Regions from separate parts of the Peribacillus sp. NPDC096447 genome, predicted to be linked through region 2. Evidence: riboswitches for the same ligand, from Rfam matches in the RefSeq annotation. Region 2 holds a riboswitch; each other region holds the start of a gene.

Region 1 (4,967 bases), on a different contig from region 2:
GAGTGATGATACCGGATAACTATAAGGCTGCCGCGTTAATATAAATCGCTAAAACGGGCGTACCGATCAAGAAAAGGATACCCGCTAGCGCTGGTCCAATCAAAAAAGCTCCAGAATCAATTAAGCTTCGTAATGAGTTAAATCGTTTCCTCTGTTCAACAGGTATTAATTTTGTTATATAAGACCTTGATGTTGTTACGAACATGGCCCCTGCCATATTGATCACGAAGACAAGGGAATAGATGACCCAAATAGAAGAAGTCAATGGCAGCAAGGCTATGAATACCATTCGAAAAAGGTCAAGTGCCACCATTAGATTCCGCTTATTTATCCGATCGATCACGCTGCCTGCCCACACATTCGTAAATATGGCAGCCATCGGTTTAACGATATAAAGTCCAGCTACCGCCAAGGCTGAATCAGTCATATCCAGAACGATTAAATTAAGTGCAATGAAATAAACCCAAGAACCGATGTTGGAGATACCAATTCCGCACAATAGAATGGAAGGATATTTCCAGGATACTAATGTATTTCTGAATGTCATCGCTTCTCCCTCTTGACCGAACAATAAAAAAAACCGTCCCCAAGCAATGCGTCTCGGGACGAGGTCAATTCGCGGTGCCACCTCTATGCGTCACCATACATCCCCAACTATCCTCGGCTGCTTTCGAGGCTCTTTTGGAAAGTGGTCATTTCATTTACTTTTCTCCTCTTTACCTCTACATTCTTCATTACTAAATTTTAACATTAATGTTTTTATAATGTAAATGACGCAAAAAAACTCATTCAAAATAAATGAGTTTAAAAGGAAAAACAAGATATGGATTTTTCGCTCAGCGTTCCCGGATAGGACACAGGGATTTCATAATTGAATACCGCTAATGATGTTGGGATTTAGTTGATTTACCTTAGAGAAAATAATTTTAAAAACGGATTCTTTTTCTTATCCGTTATCCTTAACTCATCCATGATGATTTGATCCTCATGATCGGCTATCCATTTCCTTAGTGCATCTTTATCCTGGCATTGTGTTAAATATGTCTGGCCACCTTTACCTGTAGCATTAATAACATATCTATTGAACGTCTTCTCCATAATTGCCCGCCTTTTTAATAAAATGTATTGAATTTTTAAATACGAATGCAATGCTTTTTTTCTTTATGATTTACAAAAGAAACATAATATATATATTACAAATTTTGCTTGGCAAATAGCGTGTTCTGCTTGAAAGTATTGAATAAAGTACATCGATGCTGGTTATCATAATCGGATTAATCGAACCTATCATAATGTGCTAACTAATATTTGTCAATACGTTTTTTAAATGTAAATAAAACGTAAATTTTCAGTTTTGTTAAAGAAATATTTTTTTACCATTTAGGGGTTTACAACTACTAAATGATGGGAGTAGAATACGTTTATCAATTTAATGCATTTCGGCCTAAACTCAATGGAATTGAGTACGGAGGACCCAATCAATTGGGGTTAATTCTGCCTTGCAGAAGGGATGAGATCAGCTCTTTCGCCATCCTACCCGTCAGCTAACTTCGTCGGCTAAAGCGAAGGAGGTCATAAGACCGCCTATTTCGGGAGTTTTTTTTCACGCTTTTTGTGGCAAAATAACTGTTCGATGTTTTCGCTGGTCTTTTTATTATGCCTTTAAAAAGATTCTGAAAGCAGATTGATGATTAAAATATCATACAGTTTCACTCAATTTTTTTATAGGTAGGGATGATCAATTTGATAAAAGCAAAAAATTTGTTGGATCCGCCAAAAATACTTGTACTCGGCTTTGCCATCCTGATACTTATCGGGTCCTATTTATTGACCCTGCCGATTTCCACAGAAAATGGCAATGGCCTTTCTTTTCTGGATGCTTTATTCACCTCGACTTCCGCTACATGTGTAACAGGACTGGTCGTAGTGGATACGGGAACGACCTTCACCACTTTTGGTGAGTTGGTCATCTTAACACTGATTCAGATAGGCGGCTTAGGATTCATGTCATTTGCGACGTTTTTCTTTTTCCTATTAGGTAAAAGGATTTCTTTAAAAGGCAGGTTACTCTTGCAGGAGTCCTTAAATAATCTATCCATGGCAGGTGTAGTCAGGTTAGTGAAGCGGCTTTTAATTTTCACGGCCATCATTGAGGGCATAGGTGCCCTTATCTTATCGATTCGCTTTTCTTTTGACATGCCAATCGGCAAAGCAATCTATTACGGGGTTTTTCATTCCATATCGAATTTCAATAATGCCGGCTTTGATTTAATGGGGGAATTCAGGAGCTTGACCCCTTATGTATCGGATCCCTTCGTAACCCTTACGGTCGTCTTCCTCATCACGTTTGGCGGAATAGGTTTCATCGTGATGAATGAAATATACGAATACCGTGATACCCATCGTTTATCCATGCATACGAAGGTTGTTCTGACGACTAGCTTAACCCTTACGATTGTCGGAGCAATTTTAATCTTTTTATTCGAGTTCGGTAACCAAAAGACATTACAGCCTTTATCTTTCATGGGTAAAACGTTATCGTCTTTATTTCAGTCAGTTACACCACGGACAGCCGGCTCCAATACGCTGAATATCCCTGATTTGACTCAGCCTACCTTACTGCTCATCATTTTTCTGATGTTCGTCGGGGCTTCACCCGGATCGACTGGCGGCGGGATTAAAACGACTACATTGGCAACGCTTGTCGGAACGGTTTGGTCACAGATTAAAGGAAAGGGTGATGTGGTATTATTCCGGCACCGCATTGTAAGTGAAACGATCTTTAAGGCATTGTCCGTTACATTCATTGGCGTATTCATGGTTTCCATCATCTCCATTCTGCTGACCATCACTGAAAGCGGAACTGATTTCTTAATGATTTTGTTTGAAGCCACTTCAGCATTCGCCACCGTGGGACTTTCAATGGGTTTGACCCCAGAATTATCACCGGTTGGCCGGATGCTCATCATTTTCACGATGTTTGCAGGCAGGGTGGGTCCTTTGACTTTGGCCTTTGCCATCGCCATGAGGCGCAAACCAGATCCGTTCCGCCGTCCAAAAGGGAAAATCATGATTGGTTAAACATAAATGAAGGAGTGTAAAAGATGGGAAAACGACAATATGCCGTGATCGGTCTAGGCAGATTCGGAACCAGTGTGGCCCATAGATTATATACGGCTGGCCAAGAGGTATTGGGTATTGATGTCAACGAGGAAAGAGTCGAGAATGCGGAACTGAGCGTTACCCATGCGATCATGGCGGATACGACTGAAGAAGAGGCATTGAAATCAATCGGAATCCGTAATTTCGATTGTGTCATCGTAGCCATCGGAAATGACATGCAATCGAGCATTTTAACTACATTGCTTTTAAAAGAGCTTGGGGTCGATAAGGTCATTGCCAAAGCACTTAATAAAAATCACGGTCAGGTGCTCACTAAAGTCGGGGCCGACTGGGTCATCTATCCTGAGAGGGATATGGGGGAGCGGGTCGCGAATCAACTCCTGTCCCCTAACATGCTGAATTATATTGAACTCTCTAAAGAATACAATATCGAGGAAATCATCCTCCCCATGAGCATGAAGGGGAAAAGCCTCAGGGAGCTTGATTTGCGGGCAAAATATAATATCAGCGTCATTGCCATCGTGAGTAATGGGGAAATCATCATAGCACCCTCACCGGATCAGGATATCCATGAAAAAGATATGCTTTTAGTGGTTGGCAATAAAGAAGATCTAGCCTTCTTTGCCAATATTGAATAACCGGCAGGTTTCGGCTCTTGCTTCATTAGCCCGGTACCTATTTTGAATGCAGCATCACCTATACATGCGAGAAGACCGCCATATGGCGATCTTCTCGATGAAATTTATAACGAGCATCCCCATCCCTAGGATATGTATGTATTATTTTATCGCACTGATCGCTTGGGCAAGAGTGGACTTTATCGTCACTTTATCGTCACTTTATCAAAAGGCAGTTGAAGCTTAACGGCAGTCATGGCTATTTCCGGCCGAAGTCCTGAAAGGGTTGTTTGAATTCCGATCAAATGTAAGGATTCAATCAATTGTGACAGCTGGTGGGCGGATGCACTATCTATGGCATGAACGCCCGAAAGGTCAACGAAAAGCCTGGTGACATTTTTTTCAGCGCACTTTTGTAGTGTGTTTTCAAGCAAGGACATGCCCCTCGCCGTGTCAATATCGCCTATCAGGGGAAGTAACGCTGTATTATCTTTAAGGGAAATGATGGGCGTGCTCAATTCATCGATCGTTGCCTGTTGGGCTTTCATGATTTTATTAGCATACCTATGATTCGCTTCCGTAAACTTCTCCATCACTTCGCTGAACACCTTCACCACTATCCGATACCAGGAATTTATTTCCGCCTGCGTATATTTATCTCCATGCAATCCCACAAACCGGTCAATATAATCCAGGTATTGCTCTTGCGTTCGAAAAAACTCCCTCAATATAAAATAGATGGGTGTGTTTAAATGCTGCTCATCCTGACCGATATCTTCAATCCACTCACCAAGCTTCTCAAAGAATTCCCTCTCCTCTGTATCAAAGACCTGAAAGAAACGTAAATGGAATTCATTATTTTGCTGCTTAAGTTTTTTAATCACTTTGGGATCGAGTGAGCTGTAAACCCCCGCCTTATCGTTTTTATTCAATGTTGCGTACCATTCCTCAGTCAATTGTGCTGCCACACCCAATAAAAAGGAATATAATTCTTGATTTCTGTGCATAAACTCCTCCTATTTATTTTTTATAAAAAGCAGTCGATAAATCTAACGCTGATATCAGCATTGTCAGGGTATTGAAAAATTATCAACAAAGTAAGCATCGAATAAAACCTCTTCCATACTTAAAAAATCTTATGATCTAAAAGCCCAAAGGCCCCTCTTTCCATATACCTTCCCAGCTGTTTTTGAAACCATACAACCACTGTTTTTCAAAAAAAATTCA
Region 2 (4,967 bases):
CTGCTCTGATAATTACCTATAGCATTAAGAAGTACAATTAATTCAAGTCCTTATTTTTTCAAATGATAAGGTACAGTTGTTACTACCACGTCTCTTCGAAACAGTAAGAAGGCTCGAATAAGAAAACTTGATTGATTGTGAAGAATATTGTGCCAGCCTTTTTTGGGAATAAATTGTGGAATAACAACTGTTACCTGATAATTCCCTTCCCTTGCTTTATTCTCTACAGTATCAACAAATTTGGTAAGTGGGTTGATGATACTTCTATAATGAGAGTGCAGTGTCACCAGTCTTACTTCAGGTTGCCATTTCTTCCATTTTTCTTCAAATTTCTTCTCGTCTTCTCTTTCAAATGCAACATACACTGCAATAATTTGTTGAGGAGAAAGCGATTTAGCATAATTTAAGGTATTTTCTACAACATGAGTCATGCCAGCAACAGGCACTATCATAACATTACCGTCAATGGTCGCAGATGGTTCACAAGTTGTAAGCCTAAGTTGGTCTCCAACAGCTTCATAATGCTTTCTAATTTTATGAAAAACAAAGACAATGATAGGTAGAAAAATTAAGATTGACCAAACCTGTGAGAACTTTGTTAAAAAGAACATTAATGTGACGGTTAAGCTAATAACGGCACCCGTAGTATTAATAATGAATTTTGGAACCCACCCTTGCGGCTTCTCTCGTAACCATTTAACCATCATTCCCGACTGAGACAAAGTAAATGGAACAAATACACCAACTGCGTAAAGTGGGATAAGATGCTCCGTTTCTGCCTGAAAAGCAAGGATTAAGATGATTGAAGTAATTCCAAGTATGATAATCCCATTAGAATATCCTAATCGATCTCCTCTCATAAGAAACGCCCTTGGAATAAACTTATCCTTTGCAAGATTTACTGCCAATAATGGAAAAGCAGAATAACCAGTGTTCGCAGCTAGGATTAAAATCAATGCTGTAGTTCCTTGTATAAAGAAGTACATGAAATTCCGCCCGAAAGTTTCTTCGGCAATTTGGGAAACAACGGTTACCTCTCCACTAGGAGTAATACCATAATAATAGGCTAAAAATACAATTCCAGAAAATAGTATGGCCAGCAAGGCTCCCATCGCCATTAATGTTTTAGCAGCATTATTAGGAGCTGGGTCTTTAAAGTTAGGAATGGCATTCGATATGGCTTCAACCCCTGTTAAGGCGGAACTTCCTGAAGCAAACGCCCTTAAAAGAATAAACAAACTGATTCCCGCCACAGGTGTACCTATTGGGGTGTGCAATTCAGGCGAAACTCCTCCAGTTAGAATATTATAAATACCCACACCAATTAATATAAACAACGCTAAAACAAATAAGTAAACGGGGTAGGCTAATATTGAAGCAGACTCCGTTACACCTCTTAAATTCAAAATTGTAATAAGAATTACAAATACAATGGCAATTTCCACATTATAGTTATGTAAAGTAGGAAAGGCAGATGTTAAAGCATCGGTCCCTGCAGACACACTTACAGCAACAGTTAGTATGTAGTCTACCAATAGGGATCCTCCAGCTATTAAACCTGGATTTACACCTAAATTGCTCTTTGAAACCACATACGCTCCACCGCCATGAGGATAAGCAAAGATGATTTGCCTATAAGACAATATGAGAGCTGTTAAAAGAATTAATACACCAACTGCGATAGGAATTGAATACCAAAATGCTGCTGCACCTACCGTAATCAATACTATCAAAATTTGTTCGGGTCCATATGCCACTGATGATAGAGCATCAGAAGAAAGGATTGCTAATGCTTTCTTTTTGTTTAATCTCTGTTCTCCTAATTCATTGGATTTCAGAGGTCGCCCAATTAACATCCTTTTTATAAGTGAAATCATTATTCCAAACCACCCTAATAGATTTTATGAGTTAATTTTTACCCGTACATACAGTATTGACACAAAAGAGCAATAAAATTTTACATGAATACAAAAAAGTGCCTACAGAATAGACCTGTAGGCACATCACTTTTCGTGTGTCACAAGCTCCACCTTCCTTCTCATTTAACGCTTACGAGGTTAGCTGTCGGATTCGGACCTTGAGTAGCCCTACCTTTAAAGGATTCACCCCTTGGGTTTAGTAATAACCCACAAAAATGGTTCCCCCATACCTAATGGTTTCAGCGATTTAGAAATTGAAACTTTGATTATAATACTCCTGTGATCAGCAATTGTAAATGGATTTTATGCAAAAAAAATTAATACTCAGGAAAACGGATAGGTTAGAAATGAAGATATTATTCATGCTTTAGAAAGATATTTTTAAGGACTATCGCGTAAGGGCCGTCTTCATAAAATTTTGAAAAGGGGCTTCTCTATTCCTATTTCTTCTACAACTAACCTGCCCCGATAGTTCCATAAGAAAAAGAGCTGCTAAAAGCAACTCCCTTATTGAAGTAAAGCAGTTGTTTATGACTTATTAGAGCTAAACAAATTGTGCGAATGAAGTAAGTACCACGTTAATAAGTATTTGAGATAAAAATCAGTCTAAATCATAAAACAATCAAATGTACCCAATAAAATAAATCCAATTATAAGAGCAAAGTATTTAAGTATTTTAATCTTGATAATATTATGGATTTTTCCACCATCCTGCATTCCTGCGGTATATCTTGGGCACTCTCATATATTGAACACTTTACTTTTTATCCCTTATTAATAATTATGTAACTTAATTGGTATAAAACATGCTACAAGAGGCAGATTTTTATTATACTAATCCTTAGTTATGTAAATGATAGTAATAAAGGGTATATATACAGCCGTTAAACGGTTAACATGCATCATTTGAAGGGAGAATAAGGATCTGATTACATACTGGATCATTTTATTGGCTATCGCGGTAGGGATTGTTTTTATAGCAGAAAAAATGAATCAACCATATCCTACATTTCTTGTTATTGTTGGATTAATAATAGGGATTCTACCTATTCCCGGCTTGTCTGAGGTCAAGAGTTATGCTGCAACTGACACTGTATTCCAAACTACAGTCATTTTAATCTTTTTATCAGCCCTATTAGGAGATGCAGCGCTTAAACTTCCAATTGATGAACTAAATCGGAGTAAGAAACCTATCCTATTATTATCATTTGTTGGAACATTTTTGACGTTTTTAATCGTTTCTTTTCTAATGTACTTTCTACTGAACCTTTCTCTACAACAAGCGCTAATCTTCGGAGCACTGATGGCTGCCACCGATCCTGTTTCAGTCATTAGTATTTTCAAGGCTATGGGCTTGAATAAACGGTTATCCACTATTGTCGAAGGAGAAAGTTTAGCGAATGATGGAGTAGCCGTTGTATTATTTAAAATTTCACTTGTAACGACTGTTTTAAGTATAACAGGCACTTTGGAGGCTTCTATTGAGTTCGTAAAAGTAGTCAGTGGAGGTATTCTTATCGGTGGAGTTTGCGGATTTATTGCTTCCCAAATTACGTCTAAAATCGACAATTATTTGGTGGAAATCGGACTTTCCATGGTTCTCTTTTACGGTGCTTTTGATATTGGGGAACATTTTCATGTTTCAGGTGTAATTGCAGTAGTGACAGCTGGTTTAATCCTCGGGACCTACGGAAAAAATATCGGGATGTCTGACCTGACACATGAGAAAATGGATTCCTTTTGGGAAATTGTTGCCTTCCTCTCAAATGCACTCATTTTCTTATTGGTAGGGTTAGAAATCAGTAGCATTAATTTTTTAGATAAAGGATGGTTGATTATTGGGAGTATTCTAATCGTACTATTGGCTCGATTTGTTGCCGTGTATATCAGTCTTGCTTTTGATAAAAACATCCCTACTTCCTGGAAGCATGTAATTGCATGGGGAGGATTAAAAGGTTCTCTTTCTATTGCTCTTATATTAAGTGTTACACCGGAGTTTGAAGGGCGGGAGCTGCTTTTAGCGATGACTTTTAGTAATGTTGTATTTTCACTATTAGTTCAGGGAACGACACTCAAAAAAGTAGTAGCTTTAGTTGGCGTGAGATAAATATTTTTTGGATAAAAGATATATAATAAACGTTTTAACTACAGTGATTTAGGAAAATGGTTATGTTATTTCCTTGTTATGGTGGGGCTATAGGAATAAATTCCAGAATTATCTCCTATTGGTCGTGTACTCATTATTTTCAAAATGTTTGCAGGGAGAATTAGACCGCTGACATAGCGCTGGATTTACTGGGAAACTGATCCCTATTGGACCTATTTTGAATCTAATTCTGATGTTGGTGTTAGAATGGGACCTCTGACAATGGTGCTTGCAATTGCTATTTATTCAAATGATAAGTCAAAAGAGCATATAATTATTATGTTCTCTTTCTTTGTGACTTCTTCCACTAGCCTGCCCCGTTGTTGAATATAAAAAGAGCTGAAGATCAGCTCCTGGTAATGAAGTAAAGCACCCGTTACTTGAATTAGAAATTTAATTAGCTTTTCTTGGTCCTCTTAAAAAATAAATAACCAAAAACACCTAAAATTAATGCCATACCTCCGAAAATAATAACTTGATATATAATATCCCCTAACATAACCTGTTCCTCCTATTCTAAATAAACATTTTCCTAAATCTATATACGAGATTTTCCCTAAAAAGGTTTCAACTGGTAGTTTGATTCTAAAAGTCTTATTAAACTAAACTGCCCCGATAGCTCCATAAGAAAAAGAGCTGATCGTGATCGTCACAGCTCATTAAAGCTATAGTACCTTTTAGTTGAATTAATCAAGTAACCTTCTATTGATAAATACGTACACAATTGTTAATAAAATCAACATAGCAATTATAAGAACCGTTAATTCATAAGGATAGTCAATAAAACTATTGACAACTACTAACAATCCTAACGGTAGAAAAAAAGTTCCACCTGTTACTGTACCTAATAAGGACTTATTTTTTATCATCTTTTCATTAAATCCTGCTAATAACCAGGTTTG
Region 3 (4,967 bases), on a different contig from region 2:
TGATTACCCTATTCCAGTCGCTTAACGGCATCTCGTGAGACGGAACCGGATTTTCAATTCCTGCATTATTGATGAATATATCGAGTTTCCCGAAATTCTTTATCCCTGATTGAACAAGGTTAATCACATCTTCTTCAACGGTGACATCGCCTTTTACTGCAATAGCTTCCCCGCCATTTGTTTTGATTTCCTCCATTACACTATCCGCTTCCTCTGATTTAGTGCGATAATTAACCACTACCTTTGCCTTTTCCTTAGCAAAGCGAATGGCCATCGCTTTTCCTAAACCAGTGGATGAACCGGTTATAACAACGACCTTACCTTCTAAATCTGTATACATACAATCACCCTCCAATTAACTTTTTGCCATTCCGAGCATAATCCCAGCAATGATGATCAAGATAATTCCGATTATGATTCCAATTAGTTGGCGCTTCGTTTTCTTTTCACGTAAAATGATGATCCCGCCAAGAGTTGAGATGACAATGCCCATTTGCGAAAGGGAAAAACTAGTGGCCACTCCCACACGGGGCTGGGATATGAATAAAAACATATTCCCTGCAGCCCATATCAATCCCGGAATGATATTGCGAATCGTATATTTGTTAAACGGTTTATGTTTAAAAGTCAATAATAGACCGCCTATCACCATCCCTATCGCTTGAGGGAACAATGCTGACCATCCATCAACATCAAAAAGACGGGCCACGACCACATAAACCAAATAACCGAATGTCGAGATGAGGAGAATAACAATTCCTTTCTTCAAGTTTCCCGATTTTCCCTCTTTTGATTCTTTATCCTCCAGTGAGGTCAAGACGATTCCTATAATAATGAAGACTAATGCCAAGACGCCTAAAATGATCGCTTTCATTGTAGACCATTCGTTAAAAACGATGACCCCGAATAAAGTCGTTGAAATGAGCTGCATTCCAGTAGATATCGGCATCGTTTTGGATACTCCCATTAAATCAATGCTCTTAAGCTGATTAGCTTGTCCAACGGCCCAAAACAATCCAGAAACAACCCCGACTCCAAACACCAGAAATGACAACTTAATATCGGCAAAAATATAAACACCTATTGAAAAAATCAAGGCGCCAATCGTTGTACCCAGTGTTTGACTATAGGGCCCACCCCCGAGTTTCACATTAAATAAAACGATGCTTCCCCAGAATATTGCTGGCAAGAGAGCTAATAATATATCCATTTTCAACCCCCATATATGTAAGTTCAAAACTAAGCACTAAATTTCATTTTGTCTTCTTTTTAATATGTTCGCTTTATTTGGATTGACCCTTGGTAATTTTATGAAGTGTTTTTGCAAAAATAGTGTTCAACACAAAGAGGGCTTTCCGATGCTGATAAATATCGGGAGCGATAGTTGGAGAAAAGAAACCTGTACTGCTGTCTTTTTTATAAGATTATAAAAAAAGCAAACCTATGTAGGTTTGCTTCCAGTTATAGATATGGAACTTATTTCTTCAAATGATATGGCACTGTCGTAATAACCACATTCCTTTTATAAAGTAAGTAGGCGCGGATCAGTAAACTTGATTGGTTATGAAGTATATTGTGCCAGCCCTTCTTCGGAATGAATTGTGGGATGATCACCGTAACTTTATAATTGGATTCACTTGCCTTATGTTCAACTGTATCCACAAATTTAGTCAATGGCTGAATGATGCTTCTGTAATATGAATTCAGCGTAACGAGTCTGACATCCGGCTGCCACTTTTTCCACTTTTCTCCGAATTTCTTTTCATCTTCTCTGTCAAAAGCGACATAAACGGCAATGACCTGATGTGCTGAAAGAGATTTTGCGTAATTTAAAGAGTTCTCAACCACATGAGTTATACCTGCCACAGGGACAATAATGATATTTCCTTCAATTGGTGAGATCGGCTCACATGTTGTTATCCTTAGTTGGTCACCGACTGCTTTATAATGCTTATTAATTCGGTGAAAAATTAAAATGATGATAGGTAAAAAAATCAAAACAGGCCAAACCTGATTAAATTTGGTTAAAAAGAATATCATCGTGACGATCAAGCTAATTATGGCACCAATTGAATTAATGGTTAATTTCATCATCCAGCCTTTTGGCTTTTCTCGAACCCATTTAACAATCATGCCAGTCTGGGACAACGTAAATGGAATGAATACGCCTACCGCATAAAGCGGAATGAGATTTTCTGTATGTCCTTCAAATGCCACTATTAAAATGATGGATGCAAGTCCCAGTATGATAATTCCATTGGAATACCCTAATCGGTCCCCTCTGATCGTAAACGCCCTTGGTATGAATTTATCCTTCGCCAGATTTACCGCAAGCAGAGGGAAAGCCGAATAGCCAGTATTTGCCGCAAGTATCAAGATCAAGGCAGTCGTACCTTGAATGAAGAAATACATGAAATTCCGTCCAAAGATCTCCTCAGCAATCTGGGAGACGACCGTTACCTCTGCGCTAGGAACAATGCTTAAATAATAGGCTAAGAATACGATTCCCGAAAATAATACAGCTAGCAAGGAACCCATAGCTATTAAAGTTTTCGCAGCATTATTCGGGGCTGGATCTTTAAAGTTCGGGATTGCATTGGAAATCGCTTCGACCCCTGTCAATGCGGAGCTTCCTGATGCAAATGCCCTTAGCAGTATAAATAAACTGATGCCCGCTACCGGTGTCCCGATTGACGCATGCAATTCCGGTGAGACTCCTCCCGTCAAAATCTTGTAAATTCCAACACCGATCAAGATGAACAATGCTAAAACGAATAGGTACACCGGATAGGCCAAAACAGATGCCGACTCCGTAACCCCCCTTAGGTTCAAGATTGTAAGTAGAATGACGAAAATGATGGCTATGACGACATTATAATCATGCAGGCCGGGAAAAGCGGACGTGATGGCATCCGTACCAGCAGAAACACTTACAGCGACCGTTAATATATAATCAACCAATAAGGATGCTCCGGCTATCAACCCTGGATTGACACCTAAATTGTTTTTTGAAACCACATAGGCCCCCCCGCCATGCGGATAAGCGAAAATGATTTGTCTATAGGACAAAATCAAAGCAGTTAACAAGATCAATACTCCGATCGCGATAGGGATTGAATACCAGAATGCTGCAGCACCGACCGTGATCAGGACGATCAATATTTGCTCCGGCCCATATGCAACCGAAGACAAAGCATCAGAAGATAATATCGCCAAAGCCTTTGTTTTGTTAAGCTTTTGTTCACCAAGTGCATTTGACTTTAAAGGCCTCCCAATCAAGAACCTCTTTATAGAAGATAACATCAAGAATTCACCACCAAAGTTAATTTATAAGTTTATGTTACCCAGCTGTAGCGAAAAACAAGACGAAACATAAAAATGCCTACAAGTCATAGTTAAATAGACCTGTAGACATCAATTTTTTTTGTCTAACAAGCTCCACTTTCCTTCTCATATAACGCTTACGAGGTTAGCTGTCGGATTCGGACCTAAGAGTAGCCCTACCTTTTAAAAAGGATTCACCCCTTGGATTGTAAACAATCCCAATAACGGGTCCCCCGCACCATAAGGTTTAAGCGATTTAGAAATATGAAACTGTTGATTATCATACTCCCGTGAAATGGAAAAGTAAATGAAAATTTTACACAAAAATAGAATTATTCTTTGTAAGCGAGGTTTTATTCTTGACGTATATTACATAAGTCATGCAATGACATGATTCGAAGGTAGGAAAGGAGGTAAATAAAGGTAAAATAATCCAGGAGTCAATGAACAAAAGGTGGTTCGAAAAGGAAAAGATAACCAGCATCATGGAGATGGCGATGAAAGAAATTAACCAGATCTGCCCCAGCTCGGATCGTCATTAAAAGGGTAAACTTGCATTAAATATCAAATTCCGCTTTAATTCCCGTCCAATAGGGGCACTATTCCACTGATTCACCCTAATTAATTCCTTCCTTCTTGAATGGGTCTCAAATTGCTTTTTTTAAAGACAAAGTATTTCTGGCCAAGATAGTTAAGCACTGTATAAAAGATTGTTCCTATGAGAACAGCCAAATTTTGTTGTAGGGATAAATGAACGGATCCTTCCAGTGATTCTGCAATAGCTTGGCCTATAGAATAAGCGGCGGAATAACAAATCAGGATGACGCAAAAGAAACGGGCAACTCCTCGCCGCCATTCTATATCGCTTTTAAAGGTAAAAGTCCTGTTCAAAAGAAAACTCGTTACAGCTCCCGTACCATTGCCGAAAAAGGTGGAGACCCAGTAAGATAATTCAAGAACATTCATAAGAAAAAGCATGATGGAAAGTCCAACCGCTGTATTGACTATTCCAACCAATAAAAAACGGATAAAGGAGTTAGTGTGTTTTAGATAGTTTTTCAATACTGTTCCGTTCATCGTCTAGTTGCTCCCGTTTTTTTAAATCGAGCGGATTAAATAGATCTAGATCAACAATATATTTAGGCCGGCGTTTGGATTCATTATAGATTTTACCGATATATTCCCCAATCAAGCCGACAGCAATCAACTGCAGTCCGCCGATCAACCATATGGAGGTGATTAATGAGGTCCAACCAGATTCGGTCTGCCCGTAAAACTTTAACCATAAAAAGTAAGACCCAAAGAGTAAGCTAATGAAAAAGGAAAGACATCCTAGCCATAATACAAGCCGGATCGGTGTAACTGAAAAGGAAGTAATGCCATCAAGCGCAAAAGCAACCATCTTCTTAAATGGATATTTCGTTTCTCCAGCCAATCTTTCTTTTCGGTCATAATAAACAGAGTCCGTCTTAAACCCAATGAGTGGGACAATCCCCCGTAAAAAAAGATTCGTTTCATCAAATCGTTCCAACTCCGCGATTGCCCTTTTGCTCATTAGCCTGAAATCGGCATGATTATAGACAAGGTTAACCCCCATCTTGTTCATCAATTTATAAAAACCGGTTGCAGATGTTCGTTTAAAA

What was found. Region 2 has a riboswitch for cyclic di-AMP ahead of ACIQZD_RS24510 (APC family permease). Riboswitches for the same ligand answer to the same signal wherever they lie in the genome.
Region 1: it holds a riboswitch for cyclic di-AMP, as region 2 does, so the genes downstream of both, ACIQZD_RS21225 (TrkH family potassium uptake protein) here and ACIQZD_RS24510 (APC family permease) in region 2, are expected to answer to the same signal.
Region 3: it holds a riboswitch for cyclic di-AMP, as region 2 does, so the genes downstream of both, ACIQZD_RS06120 (APC family permease) here and ACIQZD_RS24510 (APC family permease) in region 2, are expected to answer to the same signal.

Annotation. Positions count from the first base shown of each region.
Region 1 is NZ_JBIWEV010000006.1:315,790-320,756, reverse strand. It holds partial or broken gene ACIQZD_RS21235 (MFS transporter) at 1-547, opposite strand, end outside; gene ACIQZD_RS21230 (hypothetical protein) at 907-1,098, opposite strand; cyclic di-AMP (ydaO/yuaA leader) riboswitch at 1,432-1,574, shown strand; gene ACIQZD_RS21225 (TrkH family potassium uptake protein) at 1,744-3,081, shown strand; gene ACIQZD_RS21220 (potassium channel family protein) at 3,105-3,761, shown strand; gene ACIQZD_RS21215 (STAS domain-containing protein) at 3,947-4,747, opposite strand.
Region 2 is NZ_JBIWEV010000012.1:50,621-55,587, reverse strand. It holds gene ACIQZD_RS24510 (APC family permease) at 51-1,877, opposite strand; cyclic di-AMP (ydaO/yuaA leader) riboswitch at 2,031-2,174, opposite strand; gene ACIQZD_RS24505 (cation:proton antiporter) at 2,869-4,026, shown strand; gene ACIQZD_RS24500 (LPXTG cell wall anchor domain-containing protein) at 4,463-4,564, opposite strand; gene ACIQZD_RS24495 (DUF3784 domain-containing protein) at 4,752-4,967, opposite strand, start outside.
Region 3 is NZ_JBIWEV010000001.1:1,220,956-1,225,922, forward strand. It holds gene ACIQZD_RS06110 (glucose 1-dehydrogenase) at 1-340, opposite strand, end outside; gene ACIQZD_RS06115 (RhaT/GlcU family sugar-proton symporter) at 356-1,210, opposite strand; gene ACIQZD_RS06120 (APC family permease) at 1,477-3,303, opposite strand; cyclic di-AMP (ydaO/yuaA leader) riboswitch at 3,443-3,588, opposite strand; gene ACIQZD_RS06125 (GtrA family protein) at 3,946-4,401, opposite strand; gene ACIQZD_RS06130 (glycosyltransferase family 2 protein) at 4,361-4,967, opposite strand, start outside.